One region of the Clostridium senegalense genome, then DNA from elsewhere that is predicted to be linked to it. Evidence: riboswitches for the same ligand, from Rfam matches in the RefSeq annotation. Region 1 holds a riboswitch; each other region holds the start of a gene.
The links. A riboswitch is a leader RNA that binds a small molecule or an ion and turns the genes downstream of it on or off. The one in region 1 is predicted to bind thiamine pyrophosphate.
Positions count from the first base shown of each region.

Region 1 (4,224 bases):
CAGTTATACCATGAGTATAAAAGAGGTAATGTAGCAGGATATTCGAAGTTTGAAACATTCCCAGTTTGGAATGTACCTCTAAAACACCCTCTTAATATAGCTTATGAGGCTGCTACAGCAGACTTGAAAGATGTAAATATGATAGATTCATTCCATTTTGATGCTTATGGAAAAGTAGCAGTAAACTATAACCGTGATATAGAAAGTTTCCCAGTTTTAAGAAGAATTATAGAAAAAATAACTGGGGAAGAGGCTGTTTATAAATCTCCAACAGATATGGGAGTTAATAGAGTTGGATACGGAATAATAGATGATGATGTAGTAAAAGAAGCATCTCAGCAAGAAATTATTAGAAGATACTTTAAAACAGCATGTGATTATAAAAAAGGTTATGCAGATAAAGAGACTTTCCAAAGAGTGAAACTTATAATGGAAGAACTTAATTTAAAAGAGCAAGATAGAAAAGTTGTAATGCCAGCGAGAGAGCATTCAGCAAAACTTAAAGAAAACTGTGCAAAAAATGAAATATGCCCAGCAGTAGCTTTAGAACTTGAAGATGGAACTATATTAACAGGTAAAAGTTCAAATGTTATGGATGCAACAGCAGCAGTAGTACTAAATGCTATTAAACATTTTGCTAACATATCAGATGAAATACATTTAATATCACCAGTTATATTGGAGCCAATAATAAACTTAAAATCTAAAACATTAGGTAGTAAAAACACAGCATTAACATGTGAAGAAATATTAATAGCACTTAGTATTTGTGCAGCTACAAATCCTATGGCTCAAGTTGCTATGGCAAAATTACCAATGCTTAAAGGATGTCAAGCACATTCAACTACAATACTAAATAAAAATGATGAACAGACATTTAGAAAAATTGGAATAGATATAACTTGTGACCCAGAATATCCATCAGAAAATCTTTATTACAATTAAATAGAATATATTTTTATAGGGTAATCTCAAAATAAAATAATATAATAAAAGGGATTACCCTTTTATTATGTCTAAAGATAAGATAGCTATATAAAAAATTAAATTTAAATTATGAATTGAAATTTTATAAGTAAAAACTATATGTTAAAACTTAACTATGATTGATACAATTAAAGGCTTTATGTATAATAAAGTCTAGTGATTTGTATTAAAAATATAAAGATATATTGTAAGATATGGAGTGATTTAATATGAGAATGAGAAGAAAGCCATGGGCTAGACCTGAATTAGAAAGTTGTGATTTTTTTGTTGCTAAACCTAGTGAATATAAAGGAAAATGGAAGGAAAGCTTTAACAGGATTCAACCGTTATACTTAGAGTTAGGTTGTGGAAAAGGTACATTTATGGCTGAACATGCTGCAGAAAATGAAAATATTAATTATATAGCTATAGATATAAAAGATGAAGTTTTAGTTTTAGCAAAAAGAAATATAGAAAATGCAGTTGATAAAAAGGAAAGAAAAGTTGACAATGTAAAGCTTATGGCACAGGAAATTGGACTTATTGAAGAGATGTTAGATGAAAAAGATGAAATCGATAGAATATATATAAACTTTTGTAATCCTTGGCCAAAAGAAAAACATAAGAAAAGAAGATTAACACATACAAGACAATTAAATAAATATAAAACTTTTTTAAAAAAGAGCGGAGAAATATGGTTTAAAACTGATGATGATGAACTTTTTGAAGAGTCATTAGAGTATTTTAAAGAGTGTAAATTTAATATAAAGTACATAACTTATGATTTACATAAAAGTGATTTTAAAGGTAATGTAGTAACAGAACATGAAGAAATGTTTACAGCACAAGGAATAAAAACAAAGTTTTTAATTGCAACATTATAATAAAATTCATAATAAATGTACGATGATAAATTTTTGTTATCAGTTGAGAAAAATAAGTACAAATATAGTTAGTTAAGAATTAGGATTTATGAATTATGAATTTAGGATGAAAGTAGCAAACACTTTCTGAAAATGATTTTTAAAAATCTATCATTATAGTTTGCTTTGCAAATTTATAAAAAGATACGTCGAGAATTACTAGGAACGAAGTGAGTAGTAATAAACACAACTGTTCACTCTTAACTCTTAACTAAAACAACCTGTTAGTTATTGATAAATAAATAAGTTTAAAATTTAATTTGGAACACTATAATAGATAAAAAGAAATTAATATTAATTAAGAATATTTAGTATAAATGTAGATATTTTAATATATTTGTTTTATAATGAATATTGAAAAGAGAATAATATAATTAGCTAGGGGTGCTATTAAAGCTGAGAGGTATACATATACTAACCCTTGAACCTGAAATTGGATAATACCAGCGTAGGAAAGCGTTATTAAAACGAAAAGTTTTAGTTTTGTGCAAATTTTATAGTTTTGTATTTAAGTATAAAAAGCTATATCCAAGTTGGGTATAGCTTTTATTGTGTTTGGAAAATTTTTAATATTAAAATTAGGGGGAGTTTTATGAAGTTTACAGATTATTTATATTCAAGTTCAAAGGAAATATGGGAAGGATATAAAGAACATCCATTTATATGTAATTTAGCTAAGGGAACATTGGATAAAAATAAATTTATGAAATATCTTATACAAGATTATTTATACCTTAAGGAATATGCAAAAGTGTTTTGTGTAGGGGTTGTAAAAGCTGATACTATGGAAGAAATGAAGTTTTTTTATAGTTCAACTAAGGGAACTATGGAAGATGAGACAGCAGTTCATATAAAATATTTAACAGATCATGGTTATAAGATAGAGGATGTTGAAAAAATGGAGTATAACATTGCTACAATAAATTATACAAGTTATATGAAGTCAATAGCATTAACAGGGAATATAAAAGAAATAGCTATTGCAACACTACCATGTACTTGGAGTTACAATTATATAGGTAAGTATTTATTAGAAAATTATAAAGATAATTTAGAGAAAAACTTTTATAGACCTTGGATTGAAGAATATTCTTCTAAAGACTTTAATGATTTTACAGATGTATGGTTAGAGTATGTAAATAAAATTTGTAATGATTTAAATGAAAAAGAAAAAGAAAGGCTAAAAGACATATTTGTAAAATGTAGTCTGTATGAAATGGAGTTTTGGAACATGGCAAATCAAGATATGTAGATTTGGTTATGTTATGCTGGTATATAAGTGAAAAATTTTCTTCTTTTCAAATTTAATTAGTGATTGATATTTATATTAAAATCAAAAGGAGCATGGTAATGGTTATATTAGTTACAATACTTAGTGTAATTTTAATGATTATGTATTTTATAGATTTAAGAAAAGAAAAATTCAATATAAGAACTATGGTTATTACAGCTATGTTTAGTGCAATATCATTTGTACTTTATTTGATACAATTTATAAAATATCCTCAAGGTGGTGGAATTAGTTTATTTTCTATGTTGCCTGTAATGCTTTTATCTATATTATATGGAAGAAGAGTGGGACTTACAGGTGGTATGATTTTTGGACTTTTAAAACTGTTAAATGGAGCAACGGTAGTGCATCCAGCACAGTTTTTATTAGATTATGTGCTTTCAACAATGGCATTAGGACTTGCTGGAACTTTTGGAAGCAGTAAAAAGTTAAATTTAATTGGAGGCTGTTTACTATCAGTGTCCCTAAGTGTACTTGTAAATATAGTGTCAGGAGCAGTATTTTTTGGACAATATGCACCTGATGGAATGAATGTTTGGTTATACTCATTTATTTATAATATAAGTAGTGCAGGGGTAGAAGGACTATTAACAGTTGGTTTAATGGCAGTTTTACCAATAAAAAGATTTAGCAAAATAGCTAAACCAGTATAAGTTTGGTTTATATTTGAAATCTAATATATTTTTCATAAATAAATTTAAAGCTATCTTAAAATAAAAAACATTTTAAGATAGCTTTTTTATATTTAATTTTAATATGCCACTTGACTTTTAGCTTGTTTAATTTTATATTTAACGGTGTATAATTATGAAATTATAATTTAAGATAATATGAAATTTTATTTGTATTAAATGTTTGGAGAGATAAAGATGAAGCGTAATACATTACCAATTAAAACAATTGTAGCTGTTGGAATTGGATCTGCCGTATTTATGATATTAGGTCGTTTTGGGTCAATACCAACAGGTATACCAAATACAAATATAGAAACTGCTTATGCATTTTTAGCATTAATGTCCGTATTGTACGGTCCTTTAGCAGGAT
Region 1 is NZ_JAHLNC010000001.1:961,074-965,297, reverse strand. It holds gene KQI36_RS04540 (DUF1846 domain-containing protein) at 1-945, shown strand, start outside; gene trmB (tRNA (guanosine(46)-N7)-methyltransferase TrmB) at 1,197-1,850, shown strand; TPP riboswitch at 2,260-2,361, shown strand; gene tenA (thiaminase II) at 2,482-3,141, shown strand; gene thiT (energy-coupled thiamine transporter ThiT) at 3,240-3,833, shown strand; gene KQI36_RS04520 (ECF-type riboflavin transporter substrate-binding protein) at 4,050-4,224, shown strand, end outside.

Region 2 (4,224 bases), on a different contig from region 1:
TCTAATGTAATTGAAGGAAAATAATCCTTAAGTACTTTTATTGCATCTACTAAATATTCTATTGGTGTATCTTTAGGACTTTCACCAGTTAAAAGAATTATATGTTTAAACCCTTCTTCAGCTATAGCCTTCGCTTCTTTTTCTATTTCTTCCATAGTTAACTTTGCTCTTAAAATATTGTTATCATGATTGTAAGAACAATAAACACATCTGTTAACACACATATTAGCAATATATAATGGTGTATATAAAAGAACGGTTTTTCCAAAATACCTATTAGATATTTCATGAGCTTTTTGAGCCATTTCTTCCAGATATTTTTCACCTTTAGGCGATATTATGTTTAAAAAATCCTCTTCATTTAATTTGTTTTTGTATATAGACCTTTTTATATCTTCCTCTGTAACCCTATTAAAATAATCTTCAAAATTAAATTTTTCGTATTTTTCTATAACCTCTAAAAATGACATTACTCTAAAAATCCAGTTAAAGGTGATGATGCGTTTCCAAATTTAGATACAACACCAGCTTTAGCCAAATATGCTTCCCTTCCAGCTTCTACAGCTTTTTTAAAGGCACTTGCCATAAGAATAGGGTTATTGCTTGATGATATTGCAGTATTTAAAAGAACTGCACTAGCTCCCAACTCCATTGCTTCACAAGCATGAGAAGGTAAACCAATACCTGCATCTACAATCACTGGTTTATTTAATTCATCTATCATTATTTCTATCAATTCTTTTGTTTTTAAACCTCTATTGGTTCCGATAGGCGCCCCTAATGGCATAACAGCTTCCGCACCTGCTTCTATCATTCGTTTTGCCATTGCTAAGTCAGGATTCATATACGGTAAAACTACAAAACCTTCTTTAGCTAATATTTCTATAGCTTTTAAAGTTTCTAAATTATCTGGCAAAAGATACTTTGAATCGTTTATTACCTCTATTTTAATCCAGTTTCCACATCCCATAGCTTTTGCAAGTCTAGCAATCCTCACTGCTTCTTCTGCATTTCTTGCCCCTGATGTATTTGGTAGCAATACCATATCTTTAGGTATATGATTTATTACATTTTCTTCTTTATCATCAAAATTTATTCGTCTTACTGCCATAGTAATTACTTGAGCTTCTGAACTTTTAACTATTTCAGGAATAATAGAATTTGATGCATACTTACCTGTTCCAATAAATAATCTAGAATTTAACCCTTTTCCGCCAATTATAAATTTATCATTCACAACATTTCCCCCTCTACACTTCACTGTCACCTAATAATATTCTCACTGCCATATTTGCCATATGACCTCCAGCTATACTTACTCTTGGAGCCATAAGACCTGAACCTTCTTTTGCCTCATTTTCTCCATCTCCACAAACATAAAATCTACTATTAATCTTTTTAGTAATTATAGAATTAGATGAAAAGCTACCTGCCATTCCATTTCCACTGATAATATATTTATTTGTATCAAGTAAAATAGCATTTACAAGCTCTGCTTTACACTTTGCATTATCAAAAGCTTCTATAACAACATCACAATCTTTAAATGTATAAATAGCATTGTCTTTATCTAAATATCTATCTACAACTTCCACTAAAATATAGGGATTAATTTCTTTAATAATTTCTTTAATTGCATCAGTTTTTTTCATCCCTATATGCCTTATATAATATTGTTGTCTATTTAAATTACTTGGCTCTACTACATCAAAATCTACTAATACTAACCTTCCGACTCCTATTCTTGCTAAAAATATTGCTATATTAGAACCAAGTCCACCTAATCCTGCAACACCTACTACTGACTTCTTTAGTTTTTCAAATACACCTTTTGTATGTCTAGAAATCATTAGTGTTTCTAGTTCTTCTTTTTTTGGTTTTTCACCCTTTTTTATAAAAGTCAATTCATCTTTATCTTTTAAAATCTTATCTTCTTTTATTGGAAACCCGTTTATAATTACCATATCTGAATTAGGATACATTTTTCCTTTTATATTATTTATAGATACATTTTCACTTATTTCAAAGCTTCTTCCATTCACCTTAATAAGCATTTATCCCCCTCCAACAAAAGCAACTATTTCTATTTTGTCATCTTCTTTTAATACTGTTTTATCGTATTCTTCCTTAGGTAATATTTTTAAATTCAGTTCAACAACAATTTTATCTGCATTAAGATCTAAATCTTTTATCATTTCACTAACTGAAAAGCTTTCATAATTCTTTTCTTTACCGTTTACAAGCACACTATTCCTCCTTTCTAAAATCATCTTAATAAAGCTACTATGGGGTTTTGCTATGTTTTTTGCATATAAAAAGAGCTTACCAACCGGTAAGCTCTTATGAAAATATATGTTATAATTTTATTTCAAATTTAAATATTTTCCTATCTTACTTCCCTACGTTGGTGTTAACCATATCAGGTTCAAAGGGTCGAAACTTAAAATTCCTCTCAGCCACTATTGGCTCCCCTAGCAAATCTTTATTAAGTTAAGTTCATTATACATCTACAAAACTATATTGTAAATACTTGTTTATTTATATATACAATTCCAATTAAAGCTATTGCACTTAAAAAATACTACATTCGTTTCACAAAAAAATTTCTAATAAGGCTAACATATTCCTCATAATTAACTAAACTAAGTTCCCCATGTCCCATTTTTTTAACTATATATAAATGACTATTTGAAATAGTGTTATGCAGTTCTTCTGCTGATTTTTTCATAATCTTTAACTCTTTTTCTCCAACAATAATTAGAACCTTAGCTTTTGTATTTTTAATTGTATTTTTCAATATATAATTTCCATTACTTAATGTAATATTAACTAAAGATTCTTTTGTTATATTTAAACTATCCTTATAATAACGTTCAAACATTTCTTCAGGAACATTTAGTATTTTTCCTTGTAATTTTGAAAACCATTTTTTCTTTATTAAACCATAAAACATTTTGTAAGTTGGTACTGCTAAAAATTTTCCATAGACCACCAAGATAATCCTCCACCGTGTAAAAATATTATGGTAGGTAATTCCCTATTTCCAAATTCCTTGAATTTCATTTTAATCTCCTATCAATCAATATAAACATTAAATGTATTACTTTAAAATTCCTTATATTAACATAAATATAGATTACACTATTTCACATTTAATTTAAACATATAAAAACTATTAATTAAAATAAACTGTTAACTAACAGTAGAATATTAATTTCAAATTTATTTTATTTGTAAAAATTGTTGTATTTACAAAATTATGTTATAATATTTTAAATATTTATTAAGAAACAGAGGGTAAGAATAAAATGAAAAATTTAGTTATATTAGAAATGAAAAAACATATGCTTGATCAATGTGTTGATTTATTTATAAACACATTTTCTAAAGAACCATGGAATGATGTTTACGACTCAAGAGATCCAGTAGTTAATTTCTTCAATAATCACTTTAATAATAACTACTTTCTAGGTTATGTAGCTATGTTAGATGACAAAATTGTAGCATTAAGTGTTGGTATGAAAAAGCCATGGATAGAAGGTATGGAATATTATATTGACCAATTTTGTGTTAGTTATGAAATGCAGGGAAAAGGTATTGGAAGTTGGTTCATGAAAGAAATAGAAAAAAATATTAAAAATCAAGGAATGAACGGAATGATATTAAATACCGAAAAAGGTTATCCAGCACAAAAGTTTTATGAGAAAAATGATTTTAAAATAATTGATGATTTAATAGTTTTTGGTAAATAATAATATTTTTTATATCTTTAAGTAGTATGTTGAATTAGATAAAACTTAGGTTTGGGAGTAAATATCAAGTAAAGATTAATATCTAAGTATAACACCGTAACAAATGGGACAGGCACGACAAATGTAGCACCATAAAATAAAACAAACTCTTTGAATGTAACTTCCATAAACAAAAAGGGTTAGCCAGTCCCTAAAGCAGTTAAGAGTTAATAAGTAATAGTTAAAAGTTGAGGTGGAAACTGGATTAAATCCAGTTTCTTTTTAATTTAATATAGTAAAATCTAAATTTAGGATATAAAACTAAGCTAAGATTATTATTTAAATGTAGCACCGTAACAAGAAGGACAGGCGTACCAAAGTATATTTTCCGTAAGTTATTTTGTGAGTGAAATCAATGGTTTAGCAATAAAACTTATAGAAATTGAAACCGGTCCTAAAAAAGTAGCATAGCTACGTAGATGTTTGGGACCGA
Region 2 is NZ_JAHLNC010000010.1:115,766-119,989, forward strand. It holds gene thiH (2-iminoacetate synthase ThiH) at 1-470, opposite strand, end outside; gene KQI36_RS15465 (thiazole synthase) at 470-1,237, opposite strand; gene thiF (sulfur carrier protein ThiS adenylyltransferase ThiF) at 1,251-2,054, opposite strand; gene thiS (sulfur carrier protein ThiS) at 2,055-2,246, opposite strand; TPP riboswitch at 2,380-2,483, opposite strand; gene KQI36_RS15480 (alpha/beta hydrolase family protein) at 2,582-2,992, opposite strand; gene KQI36_RS15485 (GNAT family N-acetyltransferase) at 3,309-3,752, shown strand.
Region 2: another riboswitch for thiamine pyrophosphate. It lies ahead of thiS (sulfur carrier protein ThiS); the one in region 1 lies ahead of tenA (thiaminase II).

Region 3 (4,224 bases), on a different contig from region 1:
TTATAGCTTCCTCCTTGTTTGATGCAGATATTCCAAGTATCATATCATTCCCGATTATCTTTCTTACAGACTTAGCATCTATATCATTTTGACCTATATGAACACCTTGTGCATTTATTGCTAAAGCTATATCAACTCTATCATTTACTATAAGTGGTATTGAATATTTATCTGTAACAGATTTAACCTCTAATGCATATTTTAAAAAATCTTTTCCACTACAATTTTTTTCTCTAATTTGAACTAAAGTCACTCCACCTAAAATAGCATCTTCAACTGCTTGTTTTAAATCTCTACCTTTTAAAACATCTCTATCTGTAACTAAATATAATTTATAATCTATATTTCTATTCAAAAACAACATCCCCTAACTCTAAATCATTTTTATTTAATAAATATATATTATCTATAATTTTTACTTTTAAAGTACCAGTTCCCTCATTATTTTTTAAACTTTTTACTGCTTTTTCACCACATATCCCCATAGATAATGTTCCTAGGAATCCAGCAGTGAAACTATCCTTTGTAACCCCTAAGTAAGCTCCAATTAAAGATGCTGTCATACATCCAGTACCTGTTACTTTACTCATAAGTTTATGTCCATTTTTTATAGTATATATATTATCTTTATAACAAACTAAATCTTCTTTTCCTGTAATTACAATTGTACATCCTAATTTTTTTGAAAGTTTACACCCAATATATTTTCCATCCTTCATATCTTCATTAGAATCTACACCTTTTATTTTTGCACTATCACCTATTAATGTTTTAATTTCTCCCATATTTCCCTTTATAACAGAAAACTTAACCATTTCTATAAGCTTTTCAACAAATTTTACTCTTTCTTTTGTAGCACCTACACCTACTGGATCTAAAACTATTGGTACCTTTAATTTATTTGCTATTTGTCCAGCTTTAATAGCTATATTCATCATAGAATTATCCATAGTCCCTATATTTAAAACTAATGCTGAGGAAAACTTCAAAATATCTTCTAGTTCCTCCTCGTTAAAACTCATAAGTGGTGATCCACCTATTGCTAATGTTATATTAGCGCAATCATTTATTGTGACCATATTAGTTATATGATACACTAGTGGGGTTTTTTCTCTTAATTCTTCTAAATAGTTATATATTGAATTCATAATATCTCCTCTATTTATAAAATTTATAAAAATGATTTACTGGACCACTTCCATGCCCAACATCAAAACTTTTCTTTATCGCTTCTGTTATGTACTCTTTTGCATACTTTACTGCCTCTTCAACATCATAACCATTAGCTAAATTACTTGCTATTGCAGAAGAAAGAGTACATCCTGTTCCATGTGTATTTTTACTATCTATTCTTTCTTTTTCTAAAATTATTGTAGAGTCTTTGCTCATAAGTAAATCAGTAGCTTTTCCTTTTAGATGACCACCTTTTACAAGTACGTATTCTGGTCCCATATCTAATATTTTTAAAGCAGCCTGCTCCATTTCATTTAAATTATTTATTTTCATATCGCATATAACTTCTGCTTCTCTTAAATTAGGCGTTACTATTTTTGCAATTGGAAAAAGTTCTTCTATAAGTGCTCTTTTAGATTCCATTTTTAAAAGATCATAACCAGTTGTAGAGACCATAACCGGATCAACTACTATATTTTTTGCATCATAAAATCTTAACTTTTCTCCTATTTTTCTTATAATTTTTTCATTAGAAACCATTCCTATCTTAGTAGCAGATACTTCTATATCATCAAATATAGCTTCAATCTGAGATTCTACAATGTCTGCTGGTATATCATGTATAGCTTTCACACCTAATGTATTTTGGGCTGTAACTGCTGTTATAACACTCATACCAAAAGTTCTATTAGCAGAAAAAGCTTTTAAGTCTGCTTGTATTCCTGCACCTCCACCACTATCTGATCCTGCTATTGTAAGTACTTTTTTCATTTTTAACACTCCTTTTAAAAAAATAATGCTCTTTACCTAACACTGGTAAAGAGCATATAAATATCTACTTTAGGTATCCTACGCTGGCATTATCCAGATCAGGTTATAGGTCGAAGTGGCAACAACTTCCTCTCAGCCAATGCATTAGCTCCCTTTAAAATATTCTTATTTTTTGAAATCTTTCTCATATATAACTATAATAAATATTTTCCATATTGTAAAGCTTATATACTTTGTTAAAATATATATAATAGATTATTTTAAATTTATAAATAAGGAATGAGGTTTGATTTTGAATAAAGATTGTATTGATGCTAAACTTTCAGTTAGAAGTTTAGTAGAATTTGTTTATAGATATGGTGATTTAAATAATGAATTTGCTTCTTCCAACTCTGCTATTGAAGGCACAAAAATTCATAAAACAGTTCAAAAAGAATATGAACAAGAACATAAAGAAAAAGATGAAGTATTTTCTAAGGAAGTCCCTATTAAGGATACTTTTAATTATAAGAATTTAAATATTTATTTAGAAGGAAGAATAGATGGTGTTATATCTAAAGATAATTATGGAGAAATATTAGAAATAAAAAGTACTTCAAGAGATATACTTTCAATTGAATCCTATAATAATCTACATATAGCTCAAGCAAAAATATATGGTTATATGTATTGTAAACTCTATAATCTTAAAGATATATCAATTAAAATTATTTATGTTAATAGAGATACTCTTCAATCAAAAGATTTTGTAGAAAACATCTCTATAGATAGTCTACATGATTTTTTTTATTCTACTATTGAAAAATATTATAAATTCTTAATTTTAGACTATAATTTCAAAAAACTAAGAGATTCTTCCATAAAAAATTTAACATTTCCTTTTAAGGAATATAGACCACACCAACGTGAATTGTCTGTAGCGGTATATAAAACTATAAAACATAATAAAAAACTTTTCTTAGAAGCACCTACTGGAATTGGTAAAACTATATCTACTTTATTTCCTTCTATAAAAGCACTAGGTGAAAAGCTTGGCAATAGAATTTTTTACTTAACTGCTAAAGGCAGTACTAAAGATATAGCAGAAAAAACTATAACCCTTTTAAGAGAGCAAAATCTTAAAATTAAAACTTTAACTTTGACTGCAAAAGAAAAAATATGTTTTCAAGAAACTGCAAACTGTGATCCTAACCTTTGTAAATTTGCTAAAGGTCACTACGATAGAGCTAACAAGGCTATTTTAGACATTATAACCAATGAAGAAAATATAAATAAAGACATAGTGTGTCAATATGCCAATAAACATAATGTATGTCCTTTCGAAATTTCTCTTGACTTAATAAGTTATTGTGACTTAATAATATGTGATTATAATTATGTTTTTGATATGAAAGTTTCTCTTAAAACATATTTTAATGAAAAGAAAAATGAAAATATAATACTTGTGGATGAAGCACATAACTTAGTTGAACGAGCCAGAGACATGTATTCATCATCACTTTTGAAAAGTGAATTTTTAAACTTAAAAAAACTTATAAAAAATGAAGATTATTCTCTTTACAAAAAATTAGACAAGGTAAATAATCTTATGATTGAAATTAGAAAATATAATGAGGAAACTAATTTTTATATATTTGAAAAAGTACCACCTGAACTTATAAAGTATTTAGGAATTGCTTTTGACAGTATGGCTAATTATCTTACAAAGGATAATATCAAATTTAAAGATAATGTATTAGATTTATACTTTAAAATTAATGATTTTTTAAAGATATATGACATTTTTGATGATAATTATATTTGTTACAGCGAAGGAGCTGGCTCTGAACTTAACATAAACCTATTTTGTATAAATCCAAGTTCAGCATTAAAAACACCTTTTAAAAATGCAATATCTACAATATTATTTTCAGCAACATTATCACCTATGAACTACTATAAAGAATTATTATCTTTTGAAGATGGTGATTACAATATAACCTTACCTTCTCCCTTTAATATAGACAATAGAGAAGTTATTATAGCTAATGATGTTTCTACTAAATATGCAAAAAGACAATCAAACTATAATAGAGTTTGTATTTATATAGATAATGTTTTAAACTCTAAAAAAGGAAACTACATGGTGTTTTTTCCATCATATCAATATATGAAAGATATATATAAAATAATGACTGAAGAATTTAATTACACCAATATACTACTTCAAGAATCATCTATGACTGAAAATGATAGATTAGAATTTTTAAGCAAATTTAATGAAAATAATGTTGTTGGTTT
Region 3 is NZ_JAHLNC010000008.1:22,124-26,347, forward strand. It holds gene thiE (thiamine phosphate synthase) at 1-355, opposite strand, end outside; gene thiM (hydroxyethylthiazole kinase) at 348-1,148, opposite strand; gene thiD (bifunctional hydroxymethylpyrimidine kinase/phosphomethylpyrimidine kinase) at 1,159-1,944, opposite strand; TPP riboswitch at 2,000-2,109, opposite strand; gene KQI36_RS13220 (helicase C-terminal domain-containing protein) at 2,237-4,224, shown strand, end outside.
Region 3: another riboswitch for thiamine pyrophosphate. It lies ahead of thiD (bifunctional hydroxymethylpyrimidine kinase/phosphomethylpyrimidine kinase); the one in region 1 lies ahead of tenA (thiaminase II).